One region of the Stenotrophomonas maltophilia genome, then DNA from elsewhere that is predicted to be linked to it. Evidence: riboswitches for the same ligand, from Rfam matches in the RefSeq annotation. Region 1 holds a riboswitch; the other holds the start of a gene.
What was found. Region 1 has a riboswitch for glycine ahead of EZ304_RS08860 (trimeric intracellular cation channel family protein). Riboswitches for the same ligand answer to the same signal wherever they lie in the genome.
Positions count from the first base shown of each region.

Region 1 (8,590 bases):
TCGGGCTGTCCTGCGGGGCAGTCGCAGGCGGAAGTCTCCGCCCCCTCGCCAGCGCCCTCTCCGCGCCTGTCACCCGGTACCTACTCGACCGAGCGAGGATGGGGACAGCTGCTGCTGCAGGCACGCCCTGGCAGCACGTCGCTGCAGTTCCATCTGGAGACTGAATCCTCCGGCGCCGGATGCAGCCTGGCGGGCACGCTCGGCGACGATCTGCAGTCCGTCGCGGTGGATCCCGCACCCGGCGCAGCGCAATGCCTGCTCACGATGCAACCTACCGCCCAGGGCGTCGAGGTCGGTACGCGCACGGCCGATGCCTGCGCCGCCTACTGCGGCAGCAACGGTGGGTTCAAGGGCCACTACCTTGCGGTGAGCGACCGTTGCATGACGGACAACGTTGCCGCCGCGTTGCGCCAGGCGGCTGCAAAGACCGCGCCGTATTCCGCCGCCGGCACCGCCAGCACGCTGGAATCGCTCCAGGCATCCTGCGCGGATACGCTTCCATTGAGCACGATCGCCGACATCAGGCTGGCGATCGCTTCGGCCCAGCATGACGCGGGAAACAACGCGGCCTGCCAGGCCGCACTGTCGCCCTATGCCGAAGACGCCGCGCGCAGCGATGACGAACTTGCAGACGGGATGTCACCGGCTGCAGCGGACGAGTACGTCGGCCTCATCGCATCCGTGCGCGAAGCGCTGAAGATGTGTGGACGCACCGCCAACGGCAAGGAGAACAGCCCATGAGCACCGCACCGCAGGATCGTCCGCAGCTCAGCGATGCGCAGCTGCGCACACTGGCCTACTTCGCCATCGGCGTGGCGTCCGAGGGCAGCAACGCCGGCCGCAACGTGGCCTACCAGCTGTCCTTTGCCGGCAACATCAGCGGCAATGTCATGACGCCGGTGGGCAACAGTGGTTTTTCCATCGGCACGCTGCAGACCGATCTGGGCCAGCACCCGGAGGTGGCGACCCAGCTGGTGGACGCCTATCAGCGCTGGGCGCGCCAGCAGCAGCCCTCGCTGGAGCTTGATGCACGCCAGCGGCAGCAGACGGTTTCCGACCTGCAGCGCGATGGCGACGGCATCAGGGCACAGAATGGGCGCGCATTGGATGGGACCGTCCGCGGACATCTGAACACCTTCCTTGCATCCAGCGACGGCGTTGCGTTCGTGCATGCACACGATGTCAGCCAGGTCGACCGACTGCTCCGCCACGGCGATGGCCGCCGGGATCCTGGCGGCGCGATGCAGCAGCTGCGCGGCACGGACCTGTACCAGCATGCGTCGCTGGATGACCAGGCCAAGCTTGCCACCATGCTGATGAAGCTGGAGAACCAGGCAGGGTTGAGCCGCTATCCTGGCGTTCTGCGGTCGATTGCCAGCGGCGATCTGGCCAGCGTGGATGACGTCAAGACACGGATCGACGGCATGCTTCCCAACCGCGTCGTACGCGGCAGGGAACAGCCCGACTACCTGGAAAGCGGCGTGGAGCACGCCCTGAAGGGCACCGAGGTCTTCAACCGGTTGCGAGCCGCAGGGCCAGGCAATCCGATGCGCGATGTGTTCGCCGGTGTCTCCGCCGACCCGCTGGCCAGCCCGGTGGCGCTGGCTGCCGATCGCGTACACCCCGAGGCCCTGCATCGCTACGAAGTGGTCAAGACCCTGTTCCTGCAGAACACCGAGGCACCGGCCTACCTCGATGCCCTGCAGCACGGGCGCTCACATGCCTGGGGCCGCCCGCAGGCGGCCGGCAGCTCGCCGGCCACCGCCGGCCTGTACGCCTCCGGCGATGATCTGGTGATCTGGAACCGGGACGGTCGCGGCCACGCTTTCATCGATGGCCAGTGGTCCACCGTGCCGCGTGCGGAACTGCATCGCCAGCAGAATGCCGACGGCTCCATCGACCTCAACCGCGCCCCGCGCAACGGGATGCCCGAACAGCTGCTGCACGTCGAACCCGCACAACCGGAGCGACGGCGTGCCGCGCTTTCCGACCCGCTGCTGCAACAGGCCGAGGAGGCGGTGCGGCGCCTGGAGGACAGCCGGGCCCAGCCTTTCGGCGAAAACGCGCAACGCCTTGCAGCCAGCTCGACCTGCCTGGCCCGCGAGGCCGGGCTGACACGCATCGACCATGTCGTGCTGGGCGCCTCGCCTTCGCAGGATGGCAGGGCGGAAACGCTCTTCGTCGTGCAGGGCGATCCGTCCGACCCGGCCCATCTCAGGGCACAGATGCCGGCCGCGCAGGCATTTGCCACCCCCGTGGACACGTCATTGGCGCAGTTGCAGACGATGAATGACGCACACCGACAGACCGATGCGCGCTCCCGGCAGGAGGAGCTGGATCACCAGAGCACCCTGTCCCAGCAGGCCCGGTCAGTCTGATCCGCGCCCATGCAACGGTCGGGGCGGGCAGTACCCTTCGGCCCGCGCCGTGCCGGCGATCTGCCGTGACGACCAGTGCCGGGTGATCCAGATGGTCAGTGCTGCCGAGCTCAGGTGCCAGCGCAGCATGCTGTGGCGTGGATGGTGGCCGAGGTGGACGCGTGCGATCCAGGAGGCTTCGAGCTCGACATCCGGCACGTTCACCTTCGTATTCACCCCCACGTGGCGCGCCGTGAATCGCCATGGATCCATCGGTACGTGGTGGGCATAGGTCGCAGCACCACACGCGCCGCCGCTCCGCGCGGAATCGACGGGTTGCGGCCGGCCCTCGGCCGCGACCAATCCCAGCAGATACAGCAGGCCCGGCAGCAGGGCCAGGAAGGTCAACAGCAGAAACAGCGCGATCCACGCCCGGCCCGCCGCACGCATCGGTCACTGCGCCTTCGGCTTCGGGTACCACAACGCGTTGACGATGACCCAGCGCTGCTCGAAGCGCCCCATGTGGAAGTAGTCGACGAACCACGGTGTTTCCAGCCGCACCGAGGCGGCGTTGCCGGTCACATCCAGTACCGTGCAGCGGCGGTCCCATTGCTCCTTCGGGGTCTTCAGCGCGCCCTGCTTCGTCAGTGAGACCAGTTCTTCCTTGGACATCCGGCGCAGTCCAAGGCGCTCATCGGGTGTATCACCGAGGACCGCGCGCTTGGCCAGGTCCGGGTGCAGGGACCGGGCGACGCGCTGTGGGTCCGCCTCCAGCTGGCCGTCGACGTAGTCATGGCAGGTGGCTTCGATGGCCGCGATGGTGGCCGGGTCGGCGGCGGGGCTTGTGGCTGCGGAAAGGGCGAACAGCAGGGCGATCGTGGACATCCGGGTCTCCGGCGCTGAGGGCTGGGCGATCATGGCACGTGCAAGCCGCATCCAGGCATGGCGTGGACCTACCGTAGAGCCGAGCCCATGCCCGGGTCCTGCAACGGGCAGACGGAACAGCAGCCGAGCGCGGGCTCGGCTACAGAAGTCCAGCGTCCAGGGCCTGCAGCCAGGCCAGCTTGCGTTCGCGCGGCTGCTGCTTGAGTTGCCATTCGGCGCGCGAGGCGGCGGAACGGTCCGGGTATTCGCGCACGGCCAGCACGCGCAGTGGCGGCCGCGACCGTGTGTAGCGCGCGCCCTTGCCCGCCTGGTGGGCGGCGAAGCGTGCGTCCACGTCGGTGCTGATACCTGCGTAATAGCTGCCATCGCGGCATTCGAGCAGGTACAGGAACCACGGGCGGGGGGACGGGGCCATGCCGGGATTATGCCGTGCTGCACTGCAGCGGATATACTGGCGGCCGAATGCAGGAGAGAGGCGCCGCGCTGGCGCCCGCCGAAGGCGCAGGCTCCCATGATCGCTCAGGCCGGTGGGCTGGAATCCCACCAACCATGCATTCGACTCGCCGAGCTGGAGAGAGGTCACCGGGCATGCCCGGGACGATCCGCCGAAGGGGCACGCGGCCCACGCCGCTGAACTCTCAGGCAAAAGGACAGCGGGAGCGGCACCGGTCATCGTCATCCCGTCATTGCGCAGGCAGTGGCGGTAGTCGCGCATGGCCGGCCCCACCGCGCCCGGAGCCTGCCCCATGCTGCTGTCCATCATCTACCTGATCGCCATTTCCGCTGAAGCCATGACCGGCGCGCTGTCCGCCGGCCGCCGCCGCATGGACCTTTTCGGCGTGGTCATGATCGCCTGCGTCACCGCCCTTGGTGGTGGTTCGCTGCGCGACATCCTGCTCGGCCACTACCCGCTGGGCTGGGTGAAGCATCCCGAGTACCTGGGCTTCACCGTGTGCGCGGCGCTGATCGCTACCTGGGTGGCGCGCTGGATGCACCACTTCCGCCGCACCTTCCTGGTGCTGGACGGGCTGGGCCTGATCGCCTTCACCCTGATCGGCTGCTCGATCGCACGCGAGGCCGGCCATGCCACGCCCATCGTACTGATTGCCGGCATGCTGACCGGTGCGTTCGGTGGCGTGCTCCGCGACATACTCTGCAACGAAGTACCGCTGATCTTCCAGAAGGAGCTGTACGCGATCATCGCGCTGCTGACCGGCGCGGCGTACCTGTTGCTGCTGCACTGGGGCGTGGCCGACGCCACCGCGATCCTGTGCTGCCTCGGCGGCGGCTTCGCCCTGCGCCTGCTGGCAATCCACTACCGCTGGGAAATGCCGAAGTTCGTCTATCACGACGAAGTGCATTGATGGTTTGACGGTGGTGCCGGCCGCTGGCCGGCAACACTGCATACGCCCGCAGATTCCAGCAGGTTGCCGGCCAGCGGCCGGCACCACCGATTGCGTTGCATGACCAAGGTCACGCGGCGACGGTTCGCGTAAACCGCTACCATTGGCACCCCGTCGCACGCGCGACGGCATCCAGCCACGCCGCGCCCGCGGCCCCGCCAGACACTCCCTCCCCGCTGCCCGTGGTGCCCGTGAACGCGCCGACGGGCCCGCATGTCCCTGCGCGCGCAGGGCGCAGGATGCCCCATGTCTGTCGCCGAAAATTCCCGCTTCCGCCGTGCCCGCTCGTTGTGGGCGGTGCTGGCCCTTGCCCTCGTCGCCGTTCTGGCGTGGTGGCTGTGGCCCCGGAACGACGCCGGCAGCCGCGACGATGCACCGGGCAAGACGGTGCCGGTACGCGTGGCGCGCGCCAGTGCCGAGCCGCTGGTGCTGCGCCTGAAGGCGGTCGGTACGGTCACCCCGCTGCACAGCGTGGTGGTGCGCAGCCGCGTGGATGGCGAACTGCTGCGCCTGCACTTCCAGGAAGGGCAGCAGGTGAACGCCGGCGACCTGCTGGCGCAGATCGACCCACGCCCGTATGAAGTGAAGCTGGCGCAGGCCCAGGGCACCCAGCAGCAGAACCTGGCCGAGCTGGAAAACGCCGAACGGCAGCTGCAGCGCTACCGCGAACTGCAGAAGCAGAACTACGTGTCCGGGCAGGAACTGAGCGACCAGCAGAGCAAAGTGCGCCAGCTGCAGGGCCGCCGGCTCAGCGACCAGGCGTCTGTTGATGAAGCACGCCTGCAGCTGCAGTACACCCGCATCACCGCGCCGGTCAGTGGCCGCGTCGGGCTGCGGCGGTTGGACGTGGGCAACCTGGTACGCGCCAGCGATGCCGAAGGCCTGGTGACACTGGCGCAGACTGCACCGATCAGCGTGCTGTTCACCGTGCCCGAACCCGAGCTGCCTGCACTGCTCGATGCCGTGCAGGCGCAACCGTCGCTGGCGGTGGAAACCTGGGACCGCGAAGAACGCCGGCAGCTGGCGCGCGGCTCGCTGTCCAGCCTCGACAACCGCATCGATACCACCACCGGCACGCTGAAGCTGCGTGCGCACTTCGACAACCACGATCTGGCGCTGTTTCCCAACCAGTTCGTCAACGTACGCCTGCAGCTGGGCGAGCAGCCCGCCCTGCTGATTCCCGATGCCGCCGTACAGTTCGGCAGCCAGGGCAACTACGTGCATGTCGTCGGCAAGGACAACACGGCGCAGCGGCGCGTGGTAGTGCTCGGCCCTGCCGATGACGGCCGCGTGGCCGTGCGTTCGGGCTTGGCCGCAGGTGACCAGGTGGTGATCGAAGGCATCGACGGACTGGAAGACGGCACGGCGGTGGAGATCATCGCCGGGGAGGCCGCGACCAAGGCCGGCGCATGAACCTCTCGCGTCCGTTCATCCTCAGGCCTGTCGCCACCACGCTGCTGATGGTGGCGCTGCTGCTGTCCGGCGTGCTGGCCTATCGCCTGCTGCCGGTGGCTGCACTGCCACAGGTCGACTACCCGATCATCCAGATCACCACGCTGTACCCCGGTGCCAGCCCGGAACTGACCACACGCACGATCACTGCGCCGCTGGAGCGCCAGCTCGGGCAGATTCCCGGCCTGAAGCAGTTGTCGTCGACCAGTTCCGGCGGTGCGTCGGTGATCACCCTGCAGTTCGGACTGGAGGTGTCGCTGGGCGTAGCCGAACAGGACGTGCAGGCCGCGATCAACGCCGCCGGTAGCTTCCTGCCCGGCGACCTGCCCGTGCCGCCGGTCTACCGCAAGGTCAATCCGGCCGATACGCCGATCCTGACCCTGGCGGTGACCTCGCAGGGCCTGTCGCTGCCGCAGGTGCATGACCTGGTGGATACGCGCATCGCGCAGCGCCTGGCGCAGCTGCCCGGTGTCGGCCTGGTCAGCCTGGCCGGTGGCCAGCGCCCTGCCGTGCGTATCCAGGTCAATCCGGCGGCACTGGCCGCCAACGGCCTGGGCATGGACCACATCCGCACCGCCATCGCCGCGGCCAACGTCAACCTGCCCAAGGGCAGCTTCGACGGCCCGATCCGCGCGGTGATGCTCGATGCCAATGACCAGATGCGCAGCGTGGATGAGTACCGTGCACTGGTGCTGGCCTGGCGCGACGGCGCGCCGCTGCGGCTGGGCGACGTGGCCACCATCACCGATGGCGCCGAGAACCGCCAGCTGGCGGCGTGGAGCGGCACCACCCCGGCAGTGCTGGTGAACATCCAGCGCCAGCCCGGTGCAAACGTGATCGCCGTGGTCGAACAGGTGCGTACGCTGCTGCCGCAGCTGCAGGCTACGCTGCCGGCCGGCGTGCAGATGAACGTGCTGAGCGACCGCACCGAATCGATCCGCGCGTCGGTGCGCGGCGTGCAGAAGGAACTGGTGCTGGCCATCGGCCTGGTGGTGTTGGTCACGTGGGTATTCCTGCGCAACCTGCCGGCCACACTCATTCCCAGCGTCGCGGTACCGCTGTCGCTGATCGGTACCTTCGCAGTGATGCTGCTGGCCGGCTATTCACTCAACAACCTCACGCTGATGGCGCTGACCATCGCTACCGGCTTCGTGGTGGACGACGCCATCGTGATGCTGGAGAACATTGCCCGCCATCTGGAAGAAGGTGAAAGCCCGCGCGAAGGCGCGCTGAAGGGGGCGGCCGAGATCGGCTTCACCCTGGTGTCGCTGACCGTTTCACTGATCGCGGTGCTGATCCCGCTGCTGTTCATGGCCGACCTGGTGGGCGCGCTGTTCCATGAATTCGCAGTGACACTGGCGGTAGCCATCGGCATCTCGCTGCTGGTCTCGCTGACGCTGACGCCGATGCTGTGCGCGCGGTTCCTGAAGCCGCACGCGAAGACCGCGCATGCGCCCGATGTGTTCGACCGCATCATCGCCCTCTACGACCGACAACTGCGCTGGGTGCTGCAGCGCCAGCCGCTGATGCTGCTGGCCACCGTTGCCACGCTGGCACTCACCGTGGCGCTGTACTTCGCCGTGCCCAAGGGCTTCTTCCCGGTGCAGGATGCCGGCCTGGTGCAGGGCATCAGCGAAGCGCCGCAGGCCATCTCGTTCCAGGCCATGCGCGAGCGCCAGCAGGCGCTGGCCGCCACCATCGAAGCGGACCCGGCGGTGGCCAGCGTGTCCTCGTACATCGGCGTGGACGGCAACAACGCCACGCTCAATACCGGACGCCTGCTGATCGAACTGAAACCGCATGGCGACCGCGATGGCGCCGCCGTGGTGATGGAACGGCTGCAGCAGCGCGTATCGAAGATTCCCGGCATCACCCTGTACCTGCAGCCGGTGCAGGAGCTGGGCATCGAAGACCGCATCAGCCGCAACCAGTACCAGTTCACCCTGACCACGCCGGAGCAGCAGACGCTGGAAACCTGGACGCCGAAGCTGCTGCAGGCGCTGCGCCAGCAGCCGGCATTGCGCGATGTGGCCAGCGACCTGCAGATGCAGGGCCGGCAGGCGCGGGTGAACATCGACCGCGATGCCGCCGCACGCCTGAATGTCAGCGTCGAAGCCGTGGCCGATGCGCTGTACGACGCCTACGGGCAGCGTCAGATCTCCACCATCTTCACCCAGGCCAGCCAGTACCGCGTGGTGCTGGAAGCCGATCCGTCGCGCCAACCCGGGCCCGATGCCATCAGCGGCCTGCGCGTGCGCAACAGCGACGGGCAGACCGTGCCGCTGGGTGCGGTGGCACGCGTGGATCTGGGCCCGACCGCCCTGCTGCGCAACCATGTCGGCCAGTTCCCGGCGGCCACGCTGTCATTCAATCCGGCCCCGGGCGCATCGCTGGGCGAAGTGGTGGAGGCTGTGCACGCCGCACGCGCACACGTGGATCTGCCGCAGAGCATCGAGCTGCGCCTGCAGGGTGCCGCAGCGGCGTTCAGCAGTT
Region 1 is NZ_CP037858.1:1,948,765-1,957,354, forward strand. Features, by position in the region: gene EZ304_RS08835 (hypothetical protein) at 1-741, shown strand, start outside; gene EZ304_RS08840 (XVIPCD domain-containing protein) at 738-2,378, shown strand; gene EZ304_RS08845 (hypothetical protein) at 2,370-2,807, opposite strand; gene EZ304_RS08850 (nuclear transport factor 2 family protein) at 2,811-3,242, opposite strand; gene EZ304_RS08855 (GIY-YIG nuclease family protein) at 3,382-3,657, opposite strand; glycine riboswitch at 3,698-3,787, shown strand; glycine riboswitch at 3,801-3,904, shown strand; gene EZ304_RS08860 (trimeric intracellular cation channel family protein) at 3,989-4,606, shown strand; gene EZ304_RS08865 (MdtA/MuxA family multidrug efflux RND transporter periplasmic adaptor subunit) at 4,892-6,058, shown strand; gene EZ304_RS08870 (multidrug efflux RND transporter permease subunit) at 6,055-8,590, shown strand, end outside.

Region 2 (8,590 bases), 680 kb from region 1:
GTGCTTTCGCTGGCACCACGCTCGCGCTCGCTGTCCTCGATGTGCTCGGCCTGGCGCTTCTGCTTTTCGGTATAGGTGGACTTGTCACCGCGGGGCATGACCGGTCTCCGGCAGGAACTGGCCCCACGGTGGGCCTGGCAGCGTTAAGCGCAAGTCCCGCAAGGGTGATCGCATCGGCAAGGGGCCTCGGCTATGCTTGCCGCATGCGAGTCGAGCCCGCCGACATCGAAGCCCTGTTCGACGCCATCCCGGATGTGCTGTTCTTCATCAAGGATCTTCAGGGGCGTTACACACACGTCAACCAGACCATGCTGCGGCGGCTGGGCCTGCGCGCGCGCAAGGACGTGATCGGGCGCACGGCGGCCGAAATCTACCCGACCGGCCTCAGTGCGGACTACGTCGATCAGGACGCCCGCGTGCTGTCCGGTGAGGTCATCGAGAACCTGATGGAGCTGCACCTGTTCGCCAACCGCGAACCGGGCTGGTGCCTGACCTGCAAGCGCCCGCTGGTGGTCGATGGGGCCATCGAGGGGCTGATCGGCATTTCCCGCGACCTTGGCCAGAAGGACAGCCTGGGTACCCAGTACGAACAGCTGCGGCTGGCACTGGCCCACCTCAACGCGCACTACGCCGAGAACGTGCGCATGCAGACCCTGCTGGACATCACCGGCTTTTCGCTGTCCAAGCTGGAGCGCAGCTTCCGCAAGGTGTTCCAGATGACCCCGCAGCAGGTGCTGACCCGGCTGCGGATCCAGATGGCCATGCACCTGCTGCACGGTGACGAGAGCATCGCCAGCATCGGCCAGGCCTGTGGTTTCAGCGACCAGAGCGCCTTCACCCGCAAGTTCAAGGCTGAAACCGGTTTCTCGCCGCGCGCCTACCGCGCCCGTATCGGCGGCAACGTCGGCGAGCCCGCACTGGCCTGAGCCGCCTGCTGCGCTGTGCCTATCCCCGCGGGCATGGGATAGGGTAAGGTGTCGCCCCTGTAGCCCGCCGCCAGCCCCGCCGATGCCCAACTCGATTCCGACCGCTTCGCCGTCCCGCCTCGGACATTCGCTCAAGCCCCGCCAGCTGATCATGATGGGCCTGGGCAGCGCCATCGGCGCCGGCCTGTTCCTCGGCTCGGGCGTGGGTGTGCAGGCGGCCGGTCCGGCGGTGCTGGTGTCGTATCTGGTCGCCGGCGCGCTGGTGATCATCGTGATGAACGCACTGGGCGAAATGGCGGCGGCCAAACCGACCAGTGGCGCGTTCTCTGTCTATGCCGCCGATGCCATGGGGGCGACCGCCGGTGCCACCGTGGGCTGGCTGTGGTGGGTGCAGCTGGTGATCGTGATCGCTGCCGAGGCGGTGGGGGCGGCCGGTCTGCTGGCCACCGTCTGGCCAGCAGTACCTGTACCGATGGCGGCGCTGGCCTTCATGCTGTTCTTCACCGCGATCAACCTGCTGGGGGTGAAGAACTTCGGCGAGTTCGAATTCTGGTTCGCCATCCTCAAGGTCGCGGCGATCCTGGCCTTCATCGCCATCGGCGTGGCGCTGCTGATGGGCTGGCTGCCGCAGGTGACCTCGCCGGGCCTGAGCAACTTCACCGAACACGGCGGCTTTGCACCGAAGGGCCTGGCCGGTATCGGTGCCGCGCTGCTGGTGGTGGTGTTCGCCTTCGGTGGTACCGAGATCGTGGCCGTCGCTGCCGCCGAGACCGAAGACCCCGAACGCAGCATTGCCCGTGCCATCCGCACCGTCGCCTGGCGCATCCTGGTGTTCTACATCGGCTCGCTGAGCGTGATCATCGCCGTAGTGCCGTGGACCAGCGAGGCGCTGAAGTCGCCGTTCGCTGCGGTGCTCGATATCGCCCGTATCCCGGGTGCGGGCACCGCCATCACCCTGATCGCGGTGATCGCGCTGCTGTCAGCGCTCAATGCCAATCTCTACGGCGCCTCGCGCATGATGTATTCGCTGGCACAGCGTCGTGAAGCGCCGGCGGTGCTGGGCTGGACCGATCCGCGCCAGGTGCCGGTCATCGCCGTGCTGGCCAGCGTTCTGTTCGGTTTCGCCGCCACGGTGATGGAGCTGCTGTTCCCGGACCGGGTGCTGCCGGTGCTGCTGAACATCGTCGGTTCCACCTGCCTGCTGGTGTGGACACTGTCGCTGGTCTCGCAGCTGGTGCTGCGCCGCCGCGCGGATCGCCTGGGCACCCGCCTGCCGTTCCGCATGGCCGGTTTCCCGTGGCTGACGGTGTGCGCGCTGGCGATCCTGGCGTTGATCTTCGGCCTGCTGCTGAGCGAGTCGCATACCCGCCTGCAGTTCCTGTCGATGGTGGCGCTGACCGCCACCATCGCCGCCGGCAGCGCCATCGCCCGGCGCATGCGCGAGGCGTGACTGAAGCTGCCGGCCAGCGGCCGGCACTACCACGGGGGCTGCACATCCGCCGTGCCATCCTGATCGTGTGGGCCGTCAGCGGCCCGTTGACCAGGAGTACCGCATGCTGCGCAGTCGCCCCTTCCTGATGTTCACCGGCCAGGCCGAGGCCGCCCTGGCCCTGTACGCCGAGGCCTTCGCCGATTTCCGCCTGCTGGCAATGCAGCGCCATCCGGACGGCGCCGGTGCCGGCGTGCCCGGGCAGGTCCGCCAGGCCATTTTCCTGCTCGGTGGCACCCACTACCTGTGCTTCGACAGCCTGGACGTGCACGATTTCACCTTCTCGCCGTCGATCTCGCTGTTCGTGGAGTGCTCCGGCGCCGAACAGTTCGAGCGTGCCGCGCGCGTGCTGGGCGAGGGCGGTCACTGGTTGATGCCGGTGGGCGATTACGATTTCAGCAACCGCTACGGCTGGGTGCAGGACCGCTTCGGGGTGTCGTGGCAGTTGAGCCTGGGGCAGATGCCGGATCCGTGATCGGATTGTTGTGGGTGTGGATCTTGGTCCATGAGCCCTTATGAAAACGGCCCGCTTGCGCGGGCCGTTCTCATTTCCGATGGATCGCAGGCTTACGCCTCGACTTCATCATCCTTGTAGGCGTCGACCGGGATGCAGGCGCACATCACGTTCTTGTCGCCGTACACGTTGTCGACGCGTGCCACCGGCGGCCAGTACTTGCTCTGCTTCAGGCTGGCCAGCGGGAAGGCGGCCAGTTCGCGCGGGTAGGCGTGGGTCCACTCGCTGGCGGTCACCGCGGTGGCGGTGTGCGGCGCGTTCTTCAGCGGGTTGTCCTCGCGGTCCAGGCGGCCGTCTTCGATCGCGGTGATTTCCTCGCGGATCTGGATCATCGCGCTGATGAAGCGATCCAGTTCGTGCAGCGATTCGCTCTCGGTCGGCTCGACCATCAGCGTACCTGCCACCGGGAAGCTCAGGGTCGGGGCATGGAAGCCGAAGTCGATCAGGCGCTTGGCCACGTCCTCGGCGCCGATGCCGCTGGTCTTCTCCAGCGGACGTACGTCGAGGATGCACTCATGCGCCACCAGGCCATTGCGGCCGGTATACAGGGTCTTGAAGTGCGGGGCCAGGCGCTTGGCGATGTAGTTGGCGTTGAGCTGCGCGACCTGGGTGGCCTTGCGCAGGCCTTCGCGGCCCATCATCGCGATGTACATCCAGCTGATCGGCAGGATCGAGGCGCTGCCGAAGCTGGCCGCGCTGACCATGCCGACCGGGCCGTTGTCACCCAGCTTGCCCGGCAGGAACGGGGCCAGATGCTCCTTGACGGCGCACGGGCCGACGCCGGGGCCGCCGCCGCCGTGCGGGATGCAGAAGGTCTTGTGCAGGTTCAGGTGCGAAACGTCCGACCCCCACTTGCCCGGCTTGGCCACGCCGACCAGGGCGTTCATGTTGGCGCCGTCGGTGTACACCTGGCCGCCGTGCTGGTGGATGATCTCGCAGATCTCGACCACTTCCTCCTCGAACACGCCATGCGTGGACGGGTAGGTCATCATGATCGCGGCCAGGCGGTCGCTGTACTTCTCGGCGTTGAGGCGGATGTCCTCGACGTCGACGTTGCCGTTGGCATCGGTCTTGGTGACCACGACCTTCATGCCGCACATCTGTGCCGAGGCCGGGTTGGTGCCGTGCGCCGAGTCCGGGATCAGGCAGATGTCGCGGTGGCCTTCACCGCGCGAGCGGTGGTAGGCGCGGATCGCCAGCAGCCCGGCGTACTCGCCCTGTGCGCCGGAATTCGGCTGCACGCTGACCGCGTCGTAGCCGGTGCATTCGACCAGCATCGCTTCCAGCGTGTCGATCAGTTCCTTGTAACCCAGCGCCTGGTCGGCCGGCACCAGCGGGTGGATCTGCGAGAACTCCGGCCAGGTCACCGGGATCATCTCGGCGGTGGCGTTGAGCTTCATCGTGCACGAGCCCAGCGGGATCATCGTGCGGTCCATCGCCAGGTCCTTGTCGGCCAGCGAGCGCAGGTAGCGCAGCAGCTCGTGCTCGCTGTGGTGGGTGTTGAACACCGGGTGGGTCAGGAATCCAGACTGGCGCAGCAGGCCGGCCGGCAGCGCGTCGGCGGTGCTGGCATCCAGCGCGTCGACGTCCAGCGCGGCGCCGAACACGGCAGCCACGGCAACGATGTCGGCGCGGGTGGTGGTTTCGTCCAGGCTGATGCCGACCGAGTCGCTGTCGATCGCGCGCAGGTTGTAGCCGGCGGCGCGGGCCTTGGCGTGGATCTCATCGGCGTGCACGCCGGTGACATGCAGGGTGTCGAAGAAGTCGCCACCGACCTGCACGCCGGCACTGCGCAGCGCTGCGGCCAGGATCGAGGCCAGGCGATGGGTGCGGCGGGCAATGCGGGTCAGGCCTTCCGGGCCGTGGTAAACGGCGTACATCGAGGCCATCACCGCCAGCAGCACCTGCGCGGTACAGATGTTGGAGGTAGCCTTCTCGCGGCGGATGTGCTGCTCGCGGGTCTGCAGGGTCAGGCGGTAGGCCGGGTTGCCCTGGGCATCGACCGAAACGCCGATCAGCCGGCCCGGCATCGAGCGCTTGTAGGCGTCACGGCAGGCCATGAAGGCGGCGTGCGGGCCACCGAAGCCGAACGGCACGCCGAAACGCTGGCTGTTGCCGACCACGATGTCCGCGCCCCATTCGCCCGGGGCGGCCAGCAGGGTCAGGGCCAGCAGGTCGGTGGCCACGGCCACCAGGCCGCCGCGTGCGTGCACGGCATCGACCAGCGCCTTGTAGTCGCCCACCTGGCCGAAGGTATCCGGGTACTGCAGCAGCAGGCCGAAGGCTTCCGCTTCCAGCGCTTCGGCCGGGGTGCCGACGCGCAGCACGATGCCCATCGGCTCGGCGCGCGTACGCAGCAGTTCCAGCGTCTGCGGATGCACGGCGTCGTGCACGAAGAAAGTATCCGACTTGGACTTGGCCGAACGCTTGGCCAGGGTCATCGCTTCAGCAGCTGCGGTGGCTTCGTCCAGCAGCGAGGCGTTGGCGATTTCCATGCCGGTCAGGTCGGCGCACAGGGTCTGGAAGTTGATCAGCGCTTCCATGCGGCCCTGCGAGATTTCCGCTTGGTACGGGGTGTAGGCGGTGTACCAGGCCGGGTTTTCCAGGATGTTGCGCAGGATCACGTTCGGCGTGTGGGTACCGTAGTAGCCCTGGCCGATGAAGCTGCGCAGCACGGTGTTCTTGTCGGCGATCGCACGGATCTTCGCCAGTGCCTGCACTTCGGTCATCGACTCCGGCAGCGCCAGCGGCGCCGGCGACTTGATCTTGGCCGGCACGATGGCATCGGTCATCGCATCCAGCGACGCGTGGCCGACGACATCGAGCATCTGCGCGATCTCGGCGTCGTTGGGGCCGATGTGGCGCTCGACGAACGCATTGTGGTGCTCGAGCTCACGCAGGGAAGGGGTGTTCTGGGACATGGCGAAGGATCCGTCAGGAAAGGGCACACGCACGGGCACAAGCCGCCGGTCGGCGGTCTGCGGGGCGCCCCTCTGTCCTTTTGCCTGAGAGTTTAAAAGTGCGGCGGACCGCAGCTTCGTGCCCCTTCGGCGCCGGATCGAACCGGTCTCTCCAGAGTTGTGTTACGGGTGGTATCGGGCCTGAGCGATTACGGGCGTTGCGCCTTCGGCAGCGGTGTTCCGCTTCTCCCACCGTGTTGCCCGCTGATTATAGCCCGTTGCGGGCGCGGCGGCCGCCTCCGCGCCAGGTCACCGCGCCTGAATGGCCGATGGCCCGGTCGTGCGTTTTGTGCAGTGCTGCATGGCGTCGGGTGCAATCCCCGCCTATGATGGGCGGATACCCGAATTCATCTGGCGCCGTCCCCGTTGCAGCGGGACCGGCGCCCGCCGTGCGTGCCCCGCATGGCCCTGCCGGACGCTTCCTCCATGACCGCTGCCGTTGCTCCCTCCACTCGCCGCATGGCCCTGCTGCTTGCCGGCCTGGCCATGTTCGGCCCGTTCTCGATCGACACCATTTTCCCCGCGTTCCCGCAGCTGGCCCAGCGCCTGGCAGTGGACGAGGTGGCGGTGCAGCAGACCATCAGCGTGTACCTGCTGTTCTACGGCCTGATGAGCCTGGCGCACGGCCCGCTGTCCGATGCCTGGGGCCGCAAGCGGGTGATCCTGGGCGGCCTGGTGGTGTTCGTCGGCGCCTCGGTCGGCTGTGCGCTGTCCACCGACCTGACGACGCTGCTGGCGTTCCGCGCGCTGCAGGGCCTGTCTGCGGGTGTCGGCATGATTGTCGGCCGCGCGGTGATCCGCGACCTGTACCACGGCCACGATGCGCAGCGGCTGATGAGCCAGGTGTCGATGCTGTTCGGCATCGCCCCGGCGATCGCACCGATCATCGGCGGCTGGATCCTGCTCAGTGGCGCCGGCTGGCCGCTGATCTTCTGGTTCCTGGTGGTGTTCGGGCTGGTGCTGCTGGCGGCCACCGCGCGCTTCCTGCCGGAAACCCACCCGGTCGAGGCACGGGTACCGCTGTCGCCGCGCGTGCTGCTGCGTGACTATGTGCGCATCGGCTTCAACCCGCGCTTCCTGCGCCTGGCGCTGGCCGGCAGCATCGGTTTCGGCGGCATCTTCCTGTACATCTCCTCGGCACCGGTGTTCGTGATGCAGCACCTGCATCTGGGCGAGGGCGGCTTCGCCTGGCTGTTCATTCCCACCATCGGCGGCATGACCACCGGCTCGTTCCTGTCCGGGCGCATGGCCGGGCACACCACGCCCACACGCCAGGTCGCCATCGGTTTCAGCCTGTGCGCGCTGTCGGCGCTGCTGAATGTCGGCTACGTGGCGCTGTCGCCGCAGTTCGTGCTGCCGTGGGCGGTGCTGCCGATCTTCCTGGGCGGCATGGGCATGTCGCTGATCTTCCCGATCCTGGCCCTGGCGGTGCTGGACATGTACCCGCACCAGCGTGGCCTGGCATCGTCCCTGCAGGCCTTCGTGCAGCTGATGATCAGCACGGTGGTGGCTGGCGTGGTGTCGCCGCTGCTCAGTGCCAGCCCGCTGCACCTGGCACTGGGCCAGGCTGCGTTCTTCGGCGCCGGATTCGTGTTCTGGTACTGGGAGCACCAGCGCGAGCGCGCGGCGCAGGCAGTCTGCACGGGCCATTGAGCAGTGCGCAGGGGTAGTGCGGGCCGCGCTGTCTCCAACGCTTGCGGCCAGGAACGACCGGACTAGGCTGGGGACTCCAGCCAGCCGGTGCGTGGATGCACGACAGCCAGCCGATCCGATGTCGTTGCATGAGGTTCCCCCATGGCTGCGCAGCAGACCTATCGCCTGTTCGAGGTGGCGCTGAAGGAGCGCCGCGTTCTTTCCCCTTCCCTTGACCGCATGGTGTTCACCGGTGCCGACGTGGCACGGATGAAGACCGAAGGCCCGGACCAGCGCATCAAGGTGTTCTTCCCCTTGCCCGGCCAGGACGTGCCGCAGGTCCCCAGCGGTGAAGACTGGTATCCACGCTATCGCGCGCTGCCGGACGACCAGCGCCCGCCGATGCGCACCTACACCATCCGCCAGCTGCGTGCCGAGCAGGGCGAGGTCGACGTTGATTTCGTGCTGCATGGTGAAACCGGGCCGGCCTCGCGCTGGGCCATCCGCGCGCGGCCGGGCGACCGCGTAGTGCTGCTGGCCCCCGATGCGGACTGTGCCGACAGCAGCGAAGGCTGGGAATGGAAGCCGCCGGCGGGTGTCGGCCAGGTGCTGCTGGTGGCGGATGAAACCGCGCTACCGGCGGTAGCCGGCATTCTCGAGGAACTGGCCGCGCTGGCCGATCCGCCACGCACGCTGGCGCTGCTGGAGGTCGCCCAGGCCGGGGATGCGGTGCCGTTGAAGGCCCCGGACACGGCCGAGCTGGTCTGGCTGCCACGCGGGCAGGCGGCCTACGGACAGCCTCTGTTGCAGGCGGTGCAGGCGCGCCTGGCAGCGGCCTCGAGCGTGGCCGCAGGCGACGAGCTGGAAGAGATCGACATTGACGCGCAGATCCTGTGGGAGCAGGCCGATGCCAGCGTGGCCGGGCCGCTGTATGCCTGGGTGGCAGGCGAGGCGGGGTCGGTGATGGCGGTCCGTCGCCATCTGGTCCGCGACTGCGGGCTGGACCGCCGCGCGATCACCTTCATGGGCTACTGGCGGCACGGCAAAGTGCTGGACTGAGGGGTGTGAA
Region 2 is NZ_CP037858.1:1,264,736-1,273,325, reverse strand. Features, by position in the region: gene EZ304_RS05890 (hypothetical protein) at 1-98, opposite strand, end outside; gene EZ304_RS05885 (helix-turn-helix transcriptional regulator) at 204-926, shown strand; gene EZ304_RS05880 (amino acid permease) at 1,009-2,376, shown strand; gene EZ304_RS05875 (VOC family protein) at 2,480-2,890, shown strand; gene gcvP (aminomethyl-transferring glycine dehydrogenase) at 2,983-5,850, opposite strand; glycine riboswitch at 5,913-6,015, opposite strand; gene EZ304_RS05865 (multidrug effflux MFS transporter) at 6,316-7,542, shown strand; gene EZ304_RS05860 (siderophore-interacting protein) at 7,684-8,580, shown strand.
Region 2: it holds a riboswitch for glycine, as region 1 does, so the genes downstream of both, gcvP (aminomethyl-transferring glycine dehydrogenase) here and EZ304_RS08860 (trimeric intracellular cation channel family protein) in region 1, are expected to answer to the same signal.